Regions from separate parts of the Sinobacterium caligoides genome, predicted to be linked through region 3. Evidence: predicted binding sites of a transcription regulator. Region 3 holds the regulator's gene; each other region holds the start of a gene.

Region 1 (7,907 bases), on a different contig from region 3:
GTTAGCAGTCAACAGAAGCTTCGTGATCTTGCTGACCTGCGTCGGCTTGATCTGCGCCGCAGTCACTGCAACGATGGGGCCCGTTGCCTTTGTCGGCTTGCTAGCCCCTCACATGGCCGTAATGTTAGGGGCTAACCGCGCAAAACCACAGCTACTCACCGCCGCACTGATGGGGGCATTATTACTGGTACTGGCCGATTGGTTGGGGCAGACACTGGTTTATCCCTCTCAGATTGCTGCGGGCACATTAGTAGCTATCGTCGGCGGCAGCTACTTTATTCTGCTGATGATCCAAGGGCGAAAACAACGCTAATACCTAGACGAGCTGCTCGCTAAGCGGGCAGCTGTTCATAATTAAGCTGAAGCGATAGACTTTTCACCGCAAGGTCTCGCTGTTACTTGTTTGACCACTTTATTTGAAATTCAACCTCCTCCTCTGTGCCTTCACGCTCATGCTCAATACTGTACTCTGCGCGTACCGGCACATAGATTCGCTCACCGGCAATCTGTATTTCAAATTGGTCACCATTTTCCAACGCATCGGCCAAACGTCGTAACTTGGCGACAAACTCCGCTGTTGGGTACGTCTTTTCGATATCTCTCTCTTTTTTTACACTCATATTTCGACCTAATCTGCAGTTAATAAAGGGGGAAGATAAGATAAGCAGCAAAACGACAATCGTGCGCCTAAATTGCGCACAATGCACCATGCTTTGCTCTAATTTACTGCTTCTCTACAGAAAAGAAAACCTGGTGAATAAAAAAGCCCTCTATAACTTTCAGTCGTTATAGAGAGCATATAGACAAGGACACTTTTGTATCGGTGCTGAGGGGCGCTACCGCATTAAAGATGTCCTATCTAAAAACTGCCTGAGACGGGCATTAATCGCTACCCTCTCGTTTAATACTCCGGTGTTATGCTTGGGATTAGCCGTTCCTGTCGCCTTATCGTCTATCAACTCCTCAGGGTTAACCCCTTGAATAACTCCCGATGCACCAAAGTACATTCAAATAAATAGCAATAACCATGCCCAAAGGCGAAAGCTCTAGATGGTTACCATGTATAAATAATATGCTGGGTTCCTATTCAAAGGCCACTCTCGTGACAGGTTCTGAACAATACGGTTATTCAACAATTATAATCACGCCTGCTCTAGCCATCGAAATAACTGTGAAAGATATATTCTCTAGCATCAAAGCAAGTCGTAACGAAGCTGTAGTTACAACAATGATTTTTGTAGCTCGCCCGCCCCTCTTGACGCACGTCAACATCAAGATCACCACACAGGTATATTCTGGAATGGTCTAACACTTATTCGTAATGACTGAGGTAAAAAATATGAGCGTTGAAAAACACGATTTATTGCACGAGCTTCCTCAACACAAAGAAAGCATTCGCTTCTTAAAAATGAATGACAACCGCTTCTGTAAATTGTTCGATGAGTACCACGATGCCGACCACGAAGTACACCGTATCGAACAGGGTGTAGAAACACCGAGCGACCAATACACGGAACAACGAAAGAAAATCCGCCTCTCACTCAAAGATCAACTTTATCAAATCATCCAGCAATACGAGCAGCAAGCTGAACTCGCATAAGCTGTAAGTGCAGGTGTAGCTGTATGCGCTGAAATACTCTATTTTCAGCGCATGACAGCATAAGCCTATTTCACTTCAACAGATGACAGGAAGTTATCAACTAGACCTCTCCTCTTTCAATGGATCCCCTTTCCATGCTATGCAAAGCTAGTGTAGTTACTTACTCAATTCTTTAATATCTGCGTGGCATAAAATACGCGCACAATTACACACAACTAAATAAAGCCACAAAGTTTTAATTACACAAAAGCTCACAAAAAAGGTTGAGAATATACACGGTCAAGCTAAAACATTACAGCACCAGTCAATCAACGAGCTGCTCAAAACCCTGAAGCGCCCGTAAAACGTGACCTTCGAAGCATACCTGCAATGAAAAAGGCAAAGGGTAAAAAAAAATTAATACTTTTTATCGTTAATTGATTACTGTCGCATTATAAAAAATGTATATTATATACATACGGTAATATTTAGTGGCTCAAGCTACCGAGCAACCAAGTTTACTATGGCGATTAAGTGTCAAGACTCTGGACTGAGTCCGGCACTGCCACGAAGGCAAAAACAGAAAAATAAAAACCATTTTAGCAAGATATAACGCCAGGAAAGGTTATGAAAAATTTAGGGAAGCAATTATTTAAGCAAGCTAGCGGCATGGTTAATGCTATCAATGTTTAAGCTGATATAACGGCAAGCAAACAATGCGGCTGAGTGAATACGTAACAAAATACAGCCAGCTTCGCCGTAGGTTTCCCCAATATTAAAAAATGAACCCAACCATCGATGCAAGTCATGCACCGGTCATGAAGGCCAGCGCCACACTTGTGTAATCTTAAGGAGAAGAGCACCAATATGACTCATAAAATAACTAAAACACTTACAACGTTTTGCGGGCTGTTACTTGCGACATCTGCGTTAGCAGTACAGAGCGACGTCGCTAAAGTCACGAAATCACCCCACGGCTCCTATATCGTCATCATGAAGCTAAAACCTGCAATCAGCTATGATGGCAACATATCAGGCTACAAAGCCACTAAACCAACGGCAAACCAACGTTTTAGCACAAAAAGCAATGCAGCACAGAGCTATAAGAACAAACTGCGAAAAGACCATGACGAGGTGCTCGCGACATACGGTCTGAAAGACAAAAAAGTTCACGATTACAGCAACGCCATCAACGGCTTTAGTGCTCGTATGAGCTACGAGCAGGCCAAAAGTATCGCACTGAATAAAAAAGTAGCGATGGTTCTCCCGGACACACTCCACCAAACCATGACGGACAACAGCCCTAGCTTTCTTGGGTTAAACAGTCGTCGTGGTCCTTGGGCTAAAGATATCAACGGTGAAGATGTCATTGTCGGCATCATTGATACCGGTATTTGGCCTGAGCACCCATCGTTTGCCGATGATGGCAGCTATGCTGACTTAGGTATTACACTGGATGAAAGCGCCTATTCCAGCTGTGATTTTGGTAATACTGTCCATCGCGAGGACGACGCCCCCTTTGCTTGTAACAACAAGCTGCTTGGCGCTCGTCAGGTTCTTCCAACCTACCGTGAGGTACTCGGTGCCGACGCTGGTGAGTTTGATTCGGCCCGCGATGAAAACGGGCACGGCTCTCACACCGCCTCAACCGCAGCCGGTAACGCCGATGTATTTGCAACACTCTTGGGCAACGACCTTGGCTTAGTCAGCGGCGTCGCTCCTCGGGCGCGCATCATTGCCTATAAAGCACTTGGCACACAGGGCGGCTTTGGCTCTGACCTCGCTGCCGCGATCGATCAAGCAGTCGCGGATGGTGTCGATGTCATTAACTACTCCATTGGCTCTACTAGCTACGCCATTGGGCCCGACGACATCGCCTTCCTGTTCGCTGCTGATGCGGGCGTCTTTATCGCGACCTCCAATGGTAATAGCGGCCCAGCCCCTGCGACTACAGGCTCTCCTGCCTCTACTCCATGGGTTACCTCGGTTGGTGCCAGCACGCAAGATCGCACTTACGAAGGTTCAGCTTCATCCTCCGATGGCTGGGAATTTATTGGTGCCTCGATTACTGCTGGCACTGATGAATTGCCACTCGTCGATGCCGCTGATGCAGGCAGTGAACTCTGCCTACCAGGCGAACTTGATGCCGCAGTCGTTGCCAATAAAATTGTCTTATGTAAGCGTGGCGATATCGCACGCCTAGATAAGAGCCTCGCCGTTAGCATGGCCGAAGGTGCCGGCATGATCCTCTATAATGCCAATGACGGTCAGAGCGAAGTTACCGACACCCACTACGTGCCTTCAGTACATATCAACAATACCGATGGTCTCGTTATCAAACAGTACATCGCCTCAGATGACAGCCCCGTCGCCAGCATTGGTGCCGGTCAGCACGCTTACGTAGAAGCACCGTCAATGGCCGGCTTCTCATCACGTGGTCCTAACCGCCTTTCAGCTGACATCATCAAACCCGACATTACCGCGCCTGGCGTCAACATTTTGGCAGCAGACACCCCGGTTAACCGCGGTGAGCAATTCCAAATGATTTCCGGCACCTCAATGTCGAGCCCACATGTCGCCGGTATGTATGCCCTCATCAAACAAGCTCACCCTGAGTGGACGGCCGCCATGGCCAAGTCCGCGATGATGACAAGCGCACATCAAGATGTGAAGAAGGAAGACGGCATCACCCAGGCTGACGCCTTTGACATGGGCGCCGGTCATGCCGTTCCTGCACGAATCAACGGTCTACGCACCTCTATGTTTAACCCAGGTCTTGTTTATGACATTGGTTATGCTGATTACCTTGGTTTCCTTTGCGGTGCTAACACCGGCCTTGTCAGTGATTCTGATTGCGCCCTTATTGAGGCCGATGGTATTGCTCTCGACCCGAGTGAGCTGAACCTCCCCTCTATCGGCATCGCTCAGCTAGCAGGCAGCCAGACCATACACCGCACAGTAACCCGCCCAGCCGACACAAATCCAAACGCCAAAAAGAAAAAAAAGTATTGGGTCCATGTCGACGCGCCTGAAGGTTTCAAGGTTAAGGTCAAGCCTAAAAAGCTAAAGCTAAAGGCAGGAGAGTCTGCAACTTATAGCATCACCGTCACCAATGTCAGCGCTACACCGGATGTCTGGGAACACGGCTCACTCACTTGGAGCCCGCATAAAAAGTATTCACCGAAAAAGCGAGGTTTAGTCTACAGCCCGATAGCCGTTAAAGGCGCGCTATTTTCTGCAGAAGAAAGCTTAGACGTTAGCGGAGAGAGTGGTACCAGCGAGTTTGATGTTAGCTTCGGTTATACCGGCAATTACACTGCAACGACTCAAGGGCTAACCCCTGCAGAGTTGACGAGCGGTGAAGTTTCACAGGATCCAGATCAGGCATTTAACCCTGTAGATGGTTTCTCGACTGCCCATACCATTGCCGTCAGCGACGCCGCTCTGTTACGTATCGCCCTCCCTCCAGAGGCAACTGATGCAGATGCTGACCTTGACCTCTATCTTGTTAACCCTGCTGGCGAAGTCGTCGCCTCTAGCGGCAATGGCGGCACCGATGAGTTAGTCGAAGTTGTTTCACCGGTAGATGGTGACTGGACGTTGTGGGTTCATGGCTGGGCCGCACCAATCGACCCCACTCCATATACGCTGTACAGCTGGGTTATTGCCAACACATCAGGAGGTAGCCTGACGATTGATTCAGCACCTACCTCTGCCACCACGGGCAACACCGAAACAATCAACTTCAGCTGGGATAACGCCACTGCCGGCGAATGGCACTACGGCCTCATCTCTCATGAAAATGATGACGGTAGCTTTGGCCTAACTCGTGTGGAAGCCGATAATCGCTAGTACAACCTAAGTGTTATCAATCGGCGGGGCCAGCATTGCTGCCCCGCTTTTTTTTGCCGGCCGTTGGCAATAAAAATAGGGCTTGCCTGTCTGGGCATGATAATAATAATGCCGACCCCCTACGCGCAGAATGATCTGCGAACCGTTAATCAGTGCTTGCGTATAAAACATCCCTGGTCGAGGACAGCCAAGACTACTATCGGGCCAAGTTTTTTCTGTGACCGAAAGCACCGCTACCTGCTCCGCAGAAACCTGTAAGCGCATAGCCAAGTCCTGGCGTACCGCCCCTGTATCAGAAAGATTATCTGAAGCCGAAGCACTACTCATCGCCAGAAACACAAATAATAAACCTATACCGCCTCGAAAATAACTCATCAGCCCACTCCATTATTCACTCCAATGACAAAAGCCTTACAGAAGTATACGTCAATTTAAAAGAATAAAGGCTAGGCCAGCACCGCGCCACCGATAAATCTCGTTCACCGATGACAAGCGCGCACTATCAAGCCTCTTCGCACGCTAAAGATTAATGGAGAATCACGACTTAGAGCGACACAGAATGTGCCGCAACCTTAAACAAAAGCTTTATTGAACCAAGTCCGACTGAACAGCACCGACAGCGTTAAGGTACGTCAGTACTGCCTGATCGACTGCCAGCTGCTCTTTATTATCACCATACTGATCCCACTCGATGATTTTACAATCCTTATCGACCGTCACCAAAGCATGCTCATGCTGCTGAAAACGCTGCCCAGTCACTAAACTAACAGTTTCAACGTAACGAAGACTAACCGCCTTTAAGCCAGCTCGCCTAACATGGTTGACGTCAAGATCAAAATCGGCGACAGCGAAGGCGCCCCGCCAATATTCAGGGCCACTCATATTCACAGTTACAAGCTCACCATTATGACGCTTGATAAAGTCCGGTGCGTAACCTGCATAAGCACAATCTGCACTCTCTGTTTCTATACAGGTTAAAGTCTCGAGAACCGCTTTTGTTGGAAACAAGCAAAAATTAGGCTCTGCCGCCAGGGTCTCAACGTGTAATAAGCTTACTGTCGAGATCATAAAAAGGCCTTTCAGCATTTTATTCATTAGTCGTCATCCCTATTAACTAGTATTTATTATTATAATCTAGGCATGAGGTCGACGTAATATGCATTACCCGGTTTTATTGTTACCACTCAACCTTTGCGAAATCATTGTGACTGAACCTGAAAGAAAAGACAATACAGCGCCTAAAACGATATGAAACGACTGAGATGCTAGTGCTTGCACTTCACTTGCGCTCTCTGCATTTTTTTTCATAACCTCCTGAATAATGGCCGATAACTGCTGATCACTCACCACTCCTCCTACGGGAGCCTGCTGGTTATATTCATTAATTATTTTTACATAGGGCTCAACAACCAGCTCAGGCCTATTGAAGTCCTGTTCCCAAAAAGACACATAACCAATAGACAACAATATTATTAAATAAATTATAAGCACAACCACCCACATGGTGACACTTGGCATCTTCGACGCCAATTCTCTACACACTTGCGTCCCAGCACCCTTGTATTGATTATTATTCATGATCCACTCCTACTACATACGAAGTAATTTAACGATATATAACGTACTCACGACCAACACTGCCACTCCAACACTGCCAAAGCATCCAGCTAACGCGACAGTCGTTTTCTAATTAGCATTTTGATTGGAAAGCGAAACGAAATACTCGGCGGTTCTACCTATTTAAGGAGCAATTGATTGACGAGAACAATTGGAGCGTTGACTGCAAGGAGCGACTCAAGGTTAAGTAAGTGAAATAATTATCTTTTAGCAGACAGGAGCTACACTAAGAATATAAACTTAAAGATTATTTGCCATTTTGAAAACGGAAAATAGCGTTAGAGTAATCTATCAGTTAGTTATTAGATCGATAAAAACAGCGGTTTAACATCATCATCAATAATAAAATGATTACACTTTCAACAAAAAGGTTTACGAGACTTTAATATCTCGCAAACCGCAAAGGCGCTGAAGTAAATTTACAGGGTTCACATCAACATATCTACACCCATGAGGATGACAACAAGGAATTATCTAAAAATATTATTTTATAAATTTATTGGTAGATAAAAATAAAAAAATAGACTCCCAATTATTAATTAGCCTATTTAATTGCTTATTTATTATTAACCCGAAACGTCGCCCTAAAATCCACCGGCGCTAGCATAGACGTTTCATCAAGCCCGCCTATGTTACCAGCATCAACAACAAACAACTTTGGCGCCACATGTATGTCATAAGACCGCCCCTCAAGAATGCGAACGGCTTGGTCAATCGCAACACGCCCCTGAATAACCGTAGAATCTGTCGTTGCTGCTAACACCTCGCCCCGCTTAATCGCCTGATGCACCGCGGGGGTATAATAGTAAGAGACAGTCTTAACCTGGTCACTCAACTTTTTCTCTTTCAATAGCTGTAT
Region 2 (7,907 bases), 430 kb from region 3:
CTGTCACGAAGAAGTTAACCAATGGATTAAAATGCAACAAGCCTAATCTTTGACGAACCGCCATCGCAACACTTGAGGCAACAAAGGTGAGCGAAAACACAGCCCAATCACCACCTGCAAGACGCGCAAAACACGCGCACGACAACCCAATCATGACCGCCACAAGGTGGCGATTATATTTAAAGCTAGACAGATTCTCGATCGCCTGCTCAAAGCCATCAATATCGAGCTTTCCACTTTCCGCCTGCAAGCAAAGCTGCTGAAGCTCGGTAATAACCGTCATGTTAATACCGGCATCGGGGCAACGCCGAGTCGTCGTCATGCACTCATCGCCGATGATCACAGTCGCAACCATAGAGTTTGAATTAAGTGATAATTCAACTGCGTCAGCCCCCAGGGCACGACCAACACGCTGCGCAAGATCAACCACAAGCTTGCTCTCAGCCCCATGTTGCAGCAAGCGCTGCCCCGTTCTAATCGCCAACTTAGACAAACGCCTGAGCTGCTGCTCATCATAACCCATCATGTACAACCTAATTTCTACAACCTATTTCTACAATTAATACTGAACGACAAAACCTCGTTCGCGCGCCATATTTGCCAATATTTCCATCTCTGAAGCCAGTGGTGGCTCCGTAGCGATTAACTCATAGGGCTGATTGACTGCTTCCCACTTGTGCACACCAAGCTGGTGATAAGGCAGCAACTCTATCTTCTCGAGACAGTGCTTCTGCTGGTCAATAATATCCAGCAAACGCGAAAAGTGCTCTGGATCCGTTGTCCACTCAGGAACAACAACGTGACGCAGCCAGTGCGGCTGATTACGCTCCGCCAAAAGCCTTGCAAACTCAAGTACCGGGGCATTTGACACCTTGGTTAACGCCAGGTGACGCTCTGGGTCGACCTGCTTCATATCAAACAACACTAGGTCTGTCGCATCCAACACGCGCGTGAGCGCCTTCGGTTCGACAACCTTCATAAAGCCATTGGTATCGAGACAGGTGTGTATACCTTCACGCTGACAACTCTCAAAGAGCTCTGCGATAAAATCTGCCTGCAATAAAGGCTCACCACCAGAAACAGTGATACCGCCCTTCTTAAGAAAAGGCTTCACCGAACGCAGCTTCTTCATTATCTGCTCAACAGTATAATCTGTCCCCCCTTTCGCACTCCAAGTATCGGGGTTATGGCAATACAGGCAGCGCATCTCACAGTGCTGCGTGAACACAACAAAGCGCAGGCCGGGACCGTCAACTGTGCCAAAAGAGTCAATCGAGTGGAGATGTCCAATAGTCATATCTATTTTCCTTAAATTCTCACGCCGTAAACAGTAAAAAGGCCCAGCCTTTGTTAGCTTTCGCTAACAAGAACCAGGCCGTTACCCGCTAGGGCTTGCTACTAGATTTTCGACGTAAAGGTACGAGAGATCACTTCTAACTGCTGCTCACGAGTTAGCGAGTTAAAACGAACCGCATAGCCTGATACTCGAATAGTCAGCGATGGATACTCTTCTGGGTGATCCATAGCGTGTACTAACGTATCACGATCCAATACGTTAACGTTCAAGTGCTGACCACCTTCCTTCTCAGCAGTGTGATGGAAGTAACCGTCCATCAAGCTCACCAAGTTATCGGTACGCATTGCCTTATCTTTACCGAGAGACTCAGGGATAATGCTGAAGGTATAGCTAATGCCATCTTTCGCTGAGCTGAACGGTAGCTGAGAAACTGAAGTCAACGAAGAAACAGCACCTTCAACATCACGACCGTGCATTGGGTTTGCACCCGGTGCAAACGGTTCACCAGCACGACGACCATCAGGTGTGTTACCAGTCTTCTTACCATAAACCACGTTAGAGGTAATGGTTAGGATAGACTGAGTAGGCTCAGCATTATTATAAATATGATTGCTACGAATCTTATTCATAAAGCGTGTCACGAGGTCACAAGCGATGTCATCAACACGAGAATCGTTATTACCAAACTTAGGGTATTCGCCAGACACTTCGAAGTCGACAGCAATGCCATTCTCGTCGCGAATCGCCTTCACCTTGCCATACTTCATCGCAGACAATGCATCGGCTGCAATAGACAGACCAGCAATGCCGCAAGCCATAGTGCGATGGATATCACGATCATGCAGCGCCATTAGGACAGCTTCATAGGCATACTTATCGTGGCTGTAGTGGATGCAGTTTAGCGCGCTGACATAAGTCTTCGCCAACCAATCCATCATGCTATCCATGCTAGCCATGACTTCGTCATAGTCTAGGTATTCACTGGTGATAGGAGCAGATTTTGGTGCAACCTGCTTCTTCTTCATCTCATCAACACCACCGTTGATGCTGTACAACATAGTCTTAGCAAGGTTGGCACGAGCACCGAAGTACTGCATCTGCTTACCGACAACCATTGGCGACACACAACAAGCAATTGCATAGTCATCGCTGTTGAAGTCTTCACGCATTAGATCATCGTTCTCGTACTGGATAGAGCTTGAGTCGATAGAAACTTTCGCACAGAACTTCTTGAAGCCTTCAGGAAGACCCTCAGCCCATAGCACGGTCATGTTAGGCTCTGGCGATGGCCCCATGTTGTATAAGCTATGCAGGAAGCGGAATGAAGTCTTGGTAACCAGAGTACGTCCATCCAAGCCCATACCAGCAAGAGACTCAGTCGCCCAAATTGGGTCGCCAGAGAACAGATCATCGTACTCAGGGGTACGTAGGAAACGCACCATACGCAGCTTCATGATGAAGTGATCAACAAACTCTTGCGCCTGTTCTTCAGTGATAAGACCGGCCTTAAGGTCACGATCAATATAGATATCAAGGAAGGTAGAGGTACGACCAAGAGACATTGCAGCGCCGTTATTTGACTTAATAGCCGCCAAATAACCCATGTAAGTCCACTGAATAGCTTCTTGAGCAGTATTCGCTGGGCGAGAAATATCACAACCGTAAGTCAGAGACATTTCAGCAAGGTCAGCCAATGAACGGATTTGCTCATTAAGCTGCTCACGGATAGTCATCACGTCTTGCGTCATTTCTGCATTGTCGCTTTCAGCCAGCTCACGCTTCTTATCGGCAATCAGACGATCGGTACCGTACAGAGCGACACGACGGTAGTCACCAATGATACGACCACGACCATAGGCATCGGGCAGGCCAGTCAGCACACCAGAAGAGCGACAAGCGCGGATGTCAGGTGTATACATGTCGAACACACCTTGGTTGTGTGTCTTGCGGTACTTGCTGAACGTCTCGACAACAGCTGGATCGATAGTGCGACCATAAGCCGCCGCTGAAGTTTCGATCATGCGGACGCCGCCGTAAGGCATGATGGCACGCTTAAGTGGCGCTTCAGTCTGCAGACCGACGATTGTCTCTAGGTCTTTATCAATATAACCCGCAGCATGTGAGGTGATTGTCGCAGGGTTCGAAGTATCGAAATCAACCGGTGCATGAGTTTCATTCTCAATGCGAATACCGTTTTGAACGGCCTCCCAAAGCACGTTGGTTGCATGGGTAGCCGGAGCCAAGAACTGATCGTCACCTAAGTAAGGTGTATAGTTATGCTGAATAAAGTCACGTACATCAACCGCTGAACACCACTCCCCCGCATTGAAAGTCTTCCAAGCACTCTGCATAATTTCTATTGCTGCATTCATAATGTCACCTCTTAGGTTATTTTGAATCGTTCATTCCCGATCACCAATCGATACATCGCTTAGTGATCGAATCATTAAGTAGCTTTGATGAACTGATTGTCTGCCTCTCGAAGCCATCTCACCTTGACGCAAATCAACCACAACACCTTCTCTCAACAGTTTTAACTAAACAGGTGTTTAGCAAGTAAAATAGTGGGTTGGCTACCGCTAGGTAATACTACCTAAGCAGTACTACCTAATAAAAATAGACCATGAAATCAGCGACTTATATAGCACAAAGTCACTTCATGTCGCATTTGATATTTATATCAACAGATGTTTATTTATTGATTTAGATCACGTTAATTATACCGGACAAGCTTTAGAATGCCTCCTGAAATCAACACGCAATGTAACAGGAATCAACAGATGAAATATGACGACCTAAAGTTCAACCGAGCTGAGAAGTTCACCGCGGCCGAACATGCCATCTTAGAATCCTTCTTCCCTGTTGTTGACGCTATCGGAAATTTATTGGGCGATACTTGTGAAGTTGTACTGCACTCTCTCGAAGATACCGAGAAGTCAGTCGTAAAATTTGTTAACGGCCACATCAGTGGACGCCAAATAGGCGCACCTATTACCGACCTATCTCTACACATGCTGCACAAAATGCATGAGAACGGCGCCCACTTTTCGGACAGCTACTTTACTCGTGCCAAAAATGGCAAGTTGATGAAGTGCACCACTATTGCCATTCGTAACCTCAAGGGCGAGGTGATCGCTCTACTTTGTGTCAACTTAAACCTCGACTCCCCACTCAGCGATTTTATCGCCGCTTTAACACCGAGCAGTCTCAACAAAATTACTGGCGAGCAATCAATTACCTTTAATGAAGAAAAATCACTCGACGCTCAACTTGAGCGAATTTCAGACCAAGTGATAAAAAATCACAACATCGCCGCCAAGGAAAAGGTACGTCAAATCATCTATCAGCTGTACCGTGAAGATCTATTTGAACTCAAAGGTGCTGTTAATACTGTATCGAAATACCTCGATATCTCACGCCACACTGTTTACCTCTACATTCGTGAGTACCGTAAGAAGCACACGACTCTCGATTTAACCCAACAGTAGAGCTGAACCTTCGTCAATCACTAAGCACTCCGTTAAGCGAGTGCTTTTACTTTTCTAACACCTTTATTTTTAGCGCAGGTTTTCAACTATGTCGCACTCTTCTAACGAACCACTCAGCCCTGCCGCCACGGCAAAGAAGGCCGAAGACTATGGAACCGTTAAGGCAACCCGCCCCAACGGCACCGCCTTCGCCCTTGCTATCAGTGCTGGCGCCTTCATTGCTATTGCATTTATTTTCTACGTTACGGTAACAACAGGTAATGCAGGAATGGGTTGGGGGATGCAACACCTCATTGGCGGCCTCTGCTTCAGCATGGGCATCACCATGGTGATCATACTCGGCGGAGAGCTGTTCACCAGTACAGTGCTTAGTTTGGTACCAAGAGCCAGCGGCCGTATTAACAGTAGCCGAATGCTAACTAACTGGGCTGTTGTTTATGCGGGTAACTTTGTCGGCTCAATCATCTTAGTCGCACTCATGATGTTCGCTAAACAATACATGGCTGACCATGCTCAATGGGGCATCACCGCAATGAACGTCGCCAACCATAAGCTACAGCATAGCTTCGGCCAGGCCGTGGTACTTGGCATGCTCTGTAATATTATGGTTTGTTTAGCGGTCTGGATGGCCTACTCTGCTCGAACTCTGATTGAGAAGGCCTTTATTGTCATGCTTCCTGTCGCCATGTTTGTTGCCGGCGGGTTCGAGCACTGCGTTGCTAACATGTTCATGATCCCAATGGGCGTTGCTATTCAGCACTTCGCGCCAGCTGAGTTTTGGGCAGCAGCGGGCGCTAGCCCCAGCGATTATGCCTCACTGACATTCAGCAACTTTATTACACTGAATCTAATCCCTGTCACTATTGGCAACATTTTAGGCGGTGGCGTCTTAGTTGGCATGAGCTACTGGGCTATTTTCCGTCGCCCAGAGCTAAAAGCAGAGAAAAACGATGCACAACAGGCCGCAGGCAAGCTAAAAGAGGCCGCCTAAGCTTAGATGCACAGCCTCTCGTACAGACGAGGGGCTGCTCTTACGCGAATAGTCGTATAACTTCTACTAATGGAAGTTGTACTGCATCTGCAAGGCTAACGTCCTACCCTGATCAAAAAAGCCATAGTAGGTTGGTGCAGCAAACTGCGATGCAGCTAGCGGCACATTATTAGCAAAGCCAATCGTGGTCTCATCGGTAATGTTTCGCCCCAATAGTGCAACATTCCAACGATCATCGGCATCCGCCAAACTTATTCTCGCATTGAACTTACCGTAAGCCGGCTGCTTCATATTAGGGTCAAGACTCTCATTAGCAAAATATTCATCAGTAAAGCTGTAGTCAACGTTACCACTAAAAACCATTGAGTCAAAAACGTCATAACGATAATGCAGCGAAATCAGGCCTGCGTAATCAGCCACGTAAATATTAGTCTCACCCTTCATGTCGGAAACATAGGATCTTGCATCGCTATTGTAAGTACAGTTACGCTGCAACGGCACATCCAGCTGATTTTTAAGAATCAACTCATCGCCTGCAATACAGGTTCCCTGGTCAAACTCCGTGAATTCGAAGTCTAACGTCGCCAACGAGGCGTTAAGCATCCAGTTTTCACTCAGTGCCGCACGAAACTCCAGTTCTATCCCTTGAGTCTTTGCTTCGCCCGCATTGGAAACATTGAAACCAACGCTACCATCAAAAGTACTGACTTGTAGCTTCTCTAGTTCGGTGTAGAAGTAGGCAGCATTTAGCTCAATCGCTTCTGTAATACGGTATTTGGCACCGAGCTCAAATGCCTCAATCTCCTCATCCTCAAACTCAAAGGTACCAGGACGTATTAGCCCAATACCCGCATCACTAGGTTGATTGCTTGCGCTTGTGGGTGCATTTGAGCGAACATCAAACCCCCCCGCTTTAAAGCCGTTAGTCATCGAGCCATACAGCATCAAGTCATCATGCAGATCCCACTCTGCAATCAGGTTGTAAGAAGTTTTATAACGTTCCCGCTCTCCTTCCTCTGTGTGCCGGTATGCATTAAAAACCAGACCAAACACCTGATCAATCGCGTCACGCTGAGAGTCAGCCGTACCTGACGAGGAGCCACTAGCCCCACTCAACGGGGTACCATCATCATTAGTAAAGTTCATGACACGCTCTGCCGACTTCTTATAATGAGAACGTCGCAGACCTGCAATAAGGCGAACACTATCGGTGACATTCCAAGTGGCCTGACCAAAAATAGCCTGCTGACTATTCTCTTGGTCAAAAACTCTAGGAACAGCAACACTCGCAACATCTGGCGCAAAGCCTGCAACAGTACCAACGCCTGCTGTTAACGTTTGTAAGGACGACCCGTCAGGCGGTATATTCAAAGAGTCAGCATAGTGAAGCTTATCGTTCTGTAGGTATAGCCCTCCAATGAAATCAAAACGCTCACCTCCTGGAGATGTCAGCCGAAATTCTAGGCTATTTTGACTGTAATCTTCCGCGGTATCGTAATCAAATAACAGCTGCCCACTGAAGTCACAGTCACAGTTTTCGTCGTACTCATAATCGAGATAACCCATCTTCAACATCGCCATATAGCCGCTATCAAAGTCCTTGTTAAAGCTCAGCGTAACATTATTCGTCGTATTTTCACTGCTATCGCCGTTGCTATAGCGAAAGCTGCCATCCGCACTGTAAAGAAGCGAATTACCATCTTCAGCTACGTTCTCAAGGTTAGGAAACTGGCTTCGATCATTATAGACATCAGCAAGCGTCATATTATCAGTCTTACCGCCCTGGGCGTAGCTTGAATTAGACGTACTACTGCCCTCACCAAAGGTGTTTTTTAAGCCTCCATAAACAGCAATCTGCCGCCCAGTGACATTAAATGTCGATCGCTCTACCTTTAGCTGACTTGTTAAGCTATCACTAAGGTTAAACTCAAACCCTACGCGCAACGTATCAAAATCACGTTGTGGGCCATCTTCTTGTAGTGTTCTATTCTCTACATAACCATCAAAATCAAACTTTCTATAAGCAACTCTTGCTCGAATATTATCCGTCAAAGGTGCGTTAGCGATGACAATATACTCTTGCTCATTATACTCAGGCTCATACATCAGCGAGATACTCGCTTCATACTCA
Region 3 (7,907 bases):
ATTCAGCAGTAGTGGTGAGGAAGACCTACTCAAAGCCGAGAACAACACCGCCCTACGTCGTCTTGGTATTGCCGGCATCGGCATGATGCAAGTCGGCATGTACGCTATCGCCCTACATGCGGGAAGCCTCCAGGGCATAGCCGACGAGCAGCGTGACTTTTTACGCATCGTCAGCGCTCTCGTCGCCACCGTGGTCATAATTGCCGCAGCCAAACCCTTCTTCATCAACGCCTGGCGCGCCATCACCACACGTAGCTTAACCATGGATGTTCCCGTTGCCCTCGCCATCGGCCTTGCCTATGTCGCTAGCTGTTGGGCAACCTGGCGCGGTACCGGCGACGTCTACTTCGATTCCGTATCGATGTTTACTTTCTTCTTACTGTTGGGCCGCTACCTCGAACTGCGAGCTCGGCACTTTAATCGCCGCAGCGTCGCCGACGTACAGTCCCACATGCCGCAAGCCGCGTGGCTACTCACTGACGACGGCAAGCTCGCACAAATTGCTGTCAAACAGCTCGAGGTCGGCCAGGTTATTGTCGTTAAAGCGGGCGAGCGCATCCCCGCTGACGGCACGATCATCGCAGGCGCCAGCGCCGTCGATGAGTCCAGTCTCAGCGGTGAATATCTACCTGTTGATAAAGTCCTTGGAGATGCCGTCGTCGCCGGCAGCATCAACACCGACAACACCCTACAGCTTCGTATTGATGCCATCGGCGACGACTCCCAGCTCGCAACAATCGACCGTCTACTCGATCGCGCCCAACAACAGAAACCTGCGATCGCTAAACTTGCCGACCGCCTCTCCAGTATGTTTGTCGCGCAGGTGTTGATCATCAGCGTTGGTGTCTATATTTTTTGGTATTTTCACGCCCCGGAGCAAGCACTCTGGGTCGCCCTCTCCGTACTCGTCGTAAGCTGCCCTTGTGCCCTATCCCTAGCCACTCCAACCACGCTAACCGCAGCTACCGCGAGCCTGCGCGAACGTGGTTTACTCATTAGCAGAGGCCACGTATTAGAGAGCCTCATCAAAAGCGACATCATTGTTTTTGATAAGACTGGCACCCTTACATCAGGCAGCCTTCAACGCGTTGCACAGCATCATTATGGCAACGGCTCGCACGATGAAAACATCGCCCTATATGTTGCCGCCGCCCTGGAAGAGCACTCCAACCATCCGGTTGCTAAGGCATTTGCCAATACGGGCGGGGAGCTTACTGCTCACGACATCGATATTGTCGCCAGCAAGGGTATCTCAGGTACTGTGAACGACACTCGTTACCGCATCGGCTGCCTCGCCTTTATTGAACAGTCGCTAGGTGAACTCGATCTTCCCTGTAACGACAGCAACTACCAGCGCATCTACCTTGCCGACGAACGGCAGCTCATCGCCCACTTTGACCTCGATGATTATATCCGCGCCGAAGCTTCCACAACGATCCAAGCCTTGCAAACAATGGGCAAGGAAGTGGTACTGCTCTCAGGCGACCCGTCTAACGCCGTGCAAATCGTCGCCAACGCCCTCGCCATTAGGGAGGCTCATGGCGCACAAAGCCCAGCTGACAAGCTGCGTTATATCGAACAGCGACAGCAACAAGGGCGCCACATCACTATGATCGGCGATGGTATCAACGATGTCCCCGTCCTCGCAGGTGCCGACGTCTCTATTGCCATGACCCAGGCCGCCGATCTCGCCCGCACTAGCGCTGACTGCATGCTGATGAACAACAATCTCAGCAACATCATCAAGCTCATCCGCACTGCCGAGCGAAGCAAGAAAATCATTCGTCAAAACTTTGCCTGGTCACTGGGGTATAATGTGCTCACTGTGCCGCTTGCTGCTGCAGGCCTAATCCCGCCGTATATCGCCGTCATCGGTATGTCGCTGAGCTCACTGATTGTTGTTGGCAATGCCCTACGATTACTAAAGCAAGAAGATTAACCCTATATATCAAGGCGCTATTTATGGAAAGCATGTACATTCTCATCCCCATTGCCCTCGCCTTCGCCGCACTGGGTATCAAGGCCTTTTTCTGGGCTGTAGATAGTGACCAATACGACGACTTAGACCGCGAAGGGCAGCGCATTTTATTCGACGACGACCAGCCCAAAGACAAGCAAAACTGATCCCCCTTGATTTAACCCCCACGAGTAATCCCATGTTAGAACCCATATCGACTGTCGCCGCTCTAGGTCTAGGGCTGTTTGGTAGTAGCCACTGCGTAGGCATGTGTGGCGGCATCAGCGCTGGCTTTGGCCTAGCTAATCCAGCTCAAGAAGCTAAACGAAGCTTTTTACTGGCGCTAAGCTTCAATAGCGGCCGCGTATTAAGCTACGCCATAATCGGCTTATTATTTGGCCTATTCGGCGCCTTAGCTCACGACCAGTTCAGCGCTGTTAGCAAAGTCATGCGCATTGCCGCAGCAGTTTTATTGATTCTGATGGGGCTGTATATTGCAGGCTTCGGCAGCCTCATCACCCATATCGAAGGTGTCGGCAAAATAGCGTGGAAAAAAATACAGCCTCTCACTCGTCGCTTCATCCCCGTAAAAACAGCCTCCAGCGCTTTCTGCCTTGGCGGACTCTGGGGCTGGCTTCCCTGCGGGCTCGTCTATAGCGCCCTTATATGGGCCGTCAGTAGCGGCTCCGCGCTACAGTCATCTTGGCTCATGTTCTGCTTCGGCCTTGGTACCCTGCCGGTCATGCTGACAACGACACTCTTTTCCCAAAGCGTCAAACACTGGATGCAGAAACGCTGGCTACGCATTATTGCCGGTCTATTAATTGTTGCCATGGGGCTGTTAACCCTATCATTCGTCTCGATGAATCACTCGATGACAAACATGAGCGGGAATGATGAACCATCAATGAAACGAGCGGGCGAGATGAAGTGCGGCGGCATGATGAAGTGCGGCGGTATGATGAAGTGCGGCTAACAGCCAAAAAGATAAAACCGCCGCTAGAGAAGACTAAGCGGCGGCATAGAGGAGACCGAGATGGTGTACCAAAAGAAGATAACTTATCGGTACAGACCTATTTATAGCGCTATCTACACGCTTTAGTAAACTTCCTGTTAGATCTAAAACATTCTAAAAGATCACCATTGTTTCTATAGCTTGTAACTACAAACTTGTAACAACCGTAATCAGCACTAAATCACCGCCCAAATAACTCCGCGGTGATTTAGCCTTAATACTTAAAGCTTAAGTATCTTAGAACTTATAACCAACATTCAAACGATAAACCCAAGGGTCCAAGTCGGCATCGACCTTAGCAACGTTACCATTATCAGCCGTGATGGTTGCCGAGGTATTAATGTCAGCATACATTGCCGACGCGTTGATCAACCATTTATCATTGATGTAGTAATCGACACCGACCTGCCCAGCCAAGCCCCACGAGTCATCTAACTCCATTTCCGCCGGAGCGCCCAATGCTGCTTCCAACTCAGGGTCAACACTCTCGCTGAAGAAAGTGGTGTAGTTAACACCTAGCCCCAAGTATGGCTGCCACTTACTCTGGCTGGCACCTAGCGGGTAGTACTGCACGCTCAACGTCGGCGGCAGGTGCTTGGTTGAACCGACCTTAACGCCCTCTTCTAAGGTAATGTCATGCTCAAACGGTGTCGCAGCTAACAGCTCGATACCCACGGTAGGTGCCAACATATAGGTGCCGGAAATACCAAATTGAGTATCATCACTCACTTCTACGCCCTTAAATGTAGGAGCGCCATTTAACGATACCGGACCACTATCGACATTAGGAGCAACCTTAACAGCACCAAAACGCACGATCATATCACCACCCTCTAAAGCCTGAGCGGCAGGGGCAACAACGGCGGCAACGGCGGCGCTCATCAGTAGCGCTTTGACGTTAAAACTCATGTTCTTCATCCTTATCAAATTTAATATGAAACAGTGGGTTAGAATTTTATAAAACGTATAGTAAGATAATACCCCTACATTTTGTAGGCGATCTTGTGCTGCATCAAAGTTAACAGCTGTTCGTCGAATTGAAGGAAACCTTAACACTTTATAAGTGTCTGTGGATCGTCCGTTTAGACGAATAAAACGGCAAAAATGACCAACTGTTAGCGTTTCGTTAAAGAAGTGCATTGTTGACGCAGCGCATACACACCGCCGACCTCAGCCCAGATAATAGGCCAAGAGTAGGTCCACCTTCAGTTTTACACGGGAATGAGTCATGTCTATTGAGAATCACGCCGCGATCCACTGGGATCACGCCCTCATCAAAAAGTACGACGTCTCTGGACCGCGCTACACCTCCTACCCTACCGCGAACCTCTTTCACGACGACTTTGCTCACGAACAATATATGCAGGTCGCTACCAACGAAAAGAGTAGCATCGCCCCCATCTCGCTTTATATTCACATCCCTTTCTGCGAGAACATCTGCTATTACTGCGCTTGTAATAAAGTAGTCACCCGCGATAAGTCGAAGGCACGTGAATACCTGGAACACCTGAAGAAAGAGATCGCCTTACGCGGCGAGATACACGCTAACCGTCCCGTCACCCAGCTTCATTTCGGTGGTGGCACCCCGACTTTTTTGTCGACCAGCGAACTGACCGAGCTCATGGTATCGCTCGGTCGCCACTTTAATCTGAGTACCGCCGACAGCCGAGAATACTCCATCGAGCTCGACCCGCGTACGGTCGACGACGAGTATATTTCACTGCTCAAAGGGCTCGGTTTCAATCGAGTTAGCCTTGGTATTCAAGACTTCCACCCACCGGTACAGAAGGCTATCAATCGCGAACAAAGCGTTGACATGGTTCAAGATCTTCTTAAGTCCATTCGTCAGTATCGCTTTGACTCTATAAGTTTTGATCTGATTTATGGTTTACCCCACCAATCAGTTGCATCATTCACACAGACCCTAGCAACGGTTATCGCACTTAACCCCGACAGATTGTCAGTTTACAACTATGCCCATCTGCCGGAGCGATTTAAGACCCAACGTTCCATTGATCGCCTCACTCTTCCTACTGGACAGGAAAAGCTAGCCATCATGGAGCACATCGGCAACACATTAACCGATGCTGGCTACGAATACATTGGGATGGACCACTTTGTAAAACCGGACGATGAACTCGCAAAAGCACGCTTTAACGGACGCTTACAGAGAAATTTCCAGGGATATTCGACCTGTCTGGCAACAGATTTAATAGGATTAGGGTCGTCTTCAATCACATCGTTTTCAGACACTTACTCGCAAAACAGTAAAGATCTGACAGAATACTATCGCCTTGTCAACAGCGGGAAATTACCTATTGTTAAAGGTTACCCTCTTACTGTAAAAAATACCCTGCATAGAGAGATCATCATGTCTCTCGCCTGCCGACTAGCATTGAACATACAAGATATTGAACTACTCTTCAGTATTAAATTTGATGAAGAGTTCAATTACTTAATGCCTCGCTTAAGCGAGTTCGAAGAAGATGGTTTGATCGAACTCAGCGACGCATTAATTACGGTAACTGACACCGGTCGATTAATGTTACGACAGATCTGCATGGTATTTGACGAGTACCTCAGCAAAAACAACGCTGGGGGGACAAAATTCTCCAAAGCCATGTAGAACAATTTTAGCGCTGCTGATGGCTCTGCCATCAGCAGCGCAATATTTGTCACTATTCTACAAAGATACTTCAGTACTATTTAGCCGTTTAAGGCAACTTAGATATGAAGAAGGAGAAAAAATGCAACAGATTATGGCTGAAAACCTCTCGGAAAAAAACAATCCTGTTTCTTGCCGAAGCGCATTCCAGACTAAGTGCGGTAACTGTCGCCTTAATAGCATTTGCCTACCTATTGCTCTTCAAGAGCCCGATCTTGATTCTCTTGATCGCGTCATTCATCGCAACAAGCCTTTACGTAAAGGCGAGCACGTATTTCGTGAGAATGATAATTTCACCGCTATCTATGCCATCCGCTCTGGCTTCGTTAAAGCCTATCGTCTAACAGATGACGGAAAAGAGCAGGTTACAGGCTTCTATTTCCCAGGCGAAATTATCGGCCTCGACGGGATCAGCCAAAACAAGCACAGCGTTTCAGCTAAAGCACTCGAAACTGCAGCCATTTGTGAGATCCCATTCGAGGACGCAGAAGCACTGAGCTCTCGCTTCCCAAGCATGCAGCGCCACCTCTTCTCACTCATGAGCCAAGAGATCATTCAAGATCAACAGCTGATCACTCTGCTTAGCAAAAACACTGCTGAAGAGCGTATTAGCGCCCTGATCTTATCGATCTCTGACCGCAACGCTGCACGCAAACTCTCCCCGACTTCATTCCGCCTGCCTATGTCACGCACCGATATCGGCAACTATCTGGGTCTAACGGTTGAAACTGTCAGTCGTGTATTTAGCCGCTTCCAGAAGAACGGAACACTAGAGGTAAACAACAAAGAGATCACCATTCTCGACATCGATCAACTGCGCGGCATCGTCACCTCAGAAGCCTAACCGCAACAGGTCAACCAAAGGCGTCGTCTATACTTTATAGTCGGCGCTTTTTTATGCCTACTGACAACCGAATTTCTTACAACACGCATTATAATTACACTCAGCAATACACCAGCATTAATTGACTCCAAATTATTTTGTAATTATTTCATCACCCCAGCTAGCGCCTTGTATTTTCGCTGACTATGCTATTTTTAAGCGGTAGGTTTGACCGACCCACACTAGGGACGTTAATGGCATCGTTTATTATGAGTCTATCAGCCGAAGAATTAGAGCACTACGTTATTCGCCCGACCCTCAGCGCCTTGGATGTCGAGTCTGAAGGAGCGGTAAAGTTACTATTGGGGACCGCGGCACTCGAGTCCCACTTTAGTCTTAGCCATAGCCACCACTCCATGCCAGATGGCCTAGGCCTTTTCCAAATTACCCCGCAAGCTCACCGGGAGGTATGGGATAACTATCTTGCATTCAGACCTAATCTCGCCAGTAAGGTGCGCGGCCTAGCCAGTCAGCACCACTTCCTAACATCCCCTGATATCGAACTTCGTACAAACCTTTCCTATAGTACCGCTATCGCTTGGATGATCTATCAGTACCACAATGAAACGAACAACCTGCCAATTGATGAAGACGTCAGTAGCATGGGTGAATTATGGGCCCAGCTATTCGAGCACGGTCCGTTACAAGATAAAACAACCTTTATCAACTGTTATCGCAGACTTGTCGGTGAAACTAGACGACCGATAAAACAGCCGATAAAGGCTTCTAGCGAACGGCGAAAATAGCACAGACACCTTTCTCTTTACATCCGGCAGACTGAAACACTATAGGGCGCATCATTAAACCAGCTGTAACGAGCCATCGCTTAACATATTAATCAACGCTATTGCAGGGAGTGCAGCATGGGGTCAATTATCACGATAAAAACACTATCGGCACTCAATCCAACGCGCTTATTGCTATTATTATTTCTACTCAACACGCCTACGCAATGCTTTGCCTCTATCGGTTCCCACAGCCTCCACTTTCGCCTCACACAACAAATCGAGCTCATACTAAACAACACCCTTGAATACGAAAAAAAAGAATACTACATCGTCAAACTAGACAAACACTCCAAAACATTGAACATCCCGGACTGCCGTGGTCAATGGCGTTTCACATTACCGGTAAAAATTGAAGGCAATATCACCATAAGACTGAACTGTGACGCCTTTAACTCTTGGGAAATGTACATACCGATCAGTATCCAGCACCGTATAGCTCCTATCGTTGCCTAGCAAAAGTGCTACTTAACAACCCGCACCATCAACTCTTCTCACCCAAGGAACAGTAGCATTCGACGCGAACAACACCTTACTTTAATCAGTGCTCATCATCTTGATGTCGATATATTCTATTCAACAATGTGTGGAAGGTTTCCGGG

What was found. Region 3 encodes FNR, which switches genes on or off when oxygen is low (the NO sensors DNR and NnrR bind a similar motif). Its sites were predicted from a motif close to TTGATNNNNATCAA; they were not measured.
Region 1: the regulator FNR is predicted to act here: its motif matches at 1,256-1,269, upstream of EDC56_RS13685 (HP1242/YdcH family protein).
Region 2: the regulator FNR is predicted to act here: its motif matches at 3,793-3,806, upstream of pflB (formate C-acetyltransferase).

What each region holds. Positions count from the first base shown of each region.
Region 1 is NZ_RKHR01000005.1:305,687-313,593, forward strand. It holds gene fhuB (Fe(3+)-hydroxamate ABC transporter permease FhuB) at 1-313, shown strand, start outside; gene EDC56_RS13675 (amphi-Trp domain-containing protein) at 396-620, opposite strand; gene EDC56_RS13685 (HP1242/YdcH family protein) at 1,340-1,600, shown strand; gene EDC56_RS13690 (S8 family peptidase) at 2,447-5,431, shown strand; gene EDC56_RS13695 (hypothetical protein) at 5,438-5,806, opposite strand; gene EDC56_RS13700 (hypothetical protein) at 6,017-6,526, opposite strand; gene EDC56_RS13705 (hypothetical protein) at 6,593-7,009, opposite strand; gene torT (TMAO reductase system periplasmic protein TorT) at 7,605-7,907, opposite strand, start outside.
Region 2 is NZ_RKHR01000003.1:428,960-436,866, forward strand. It holds gene EDC56_RS02100 (threonine/serine exporter family protein) at 1-526, opposite strand, end outside; gene pflA (pyruvate formate-lyase-activating protein) at 560-1,297, opposite strand; gene pflB (formate C-acetyltransferase) at 1,399-3,669, opposite strand; gene EDC56_RS02115 (helix-turn-helix transcriptional regulator) at 4,078-4,785, shown strand; gene focA (formate transporter FocA) at 4,874-5,776, shown strand; gene EDC56_RS02125 (TonB-dependent receptor) at 5,843-7,907, opposite strand, start outside.
Region 3 is NZ_RKHR01000003.1:863,247-871,153, forward strand. It holds gene EDC56_RS03940 (heavy metal translocating P-type ATPase) at 1-1,939, shown strand, start outside; gene ccoS (cbb3-type cytochrome oxidase assembly protein CcoS) at 1,963-2,124, shown strand; gene EDC56_RS03950 (sulfite exporter TauE/SafE family protein) at 2,157-2,933, shown strand; gene EDC56_RS03955 (OmpW/AlkL family protein) at 3,210-3,881, opposite strand; gene hemN (oxygen-independent coproporphyrinogen III oxidase) at 4,201-5,598, shown strand; gene fnr (fumarate/nitrate reduction transcriptional regulator Fnr) at 5,720-6,481, shown strand; gene EDC56_RS03970 (hypothetical protein) at 6,730-7,266, shown strand; gene EDC56_RS03975 (hypothetical protein) at 7,384-7,761, shown strand; gene EDC56_RS03980 (SDR family NAD(P)-dependent oxidoreductase) at 7,847-7,907, opposite strand, start outside.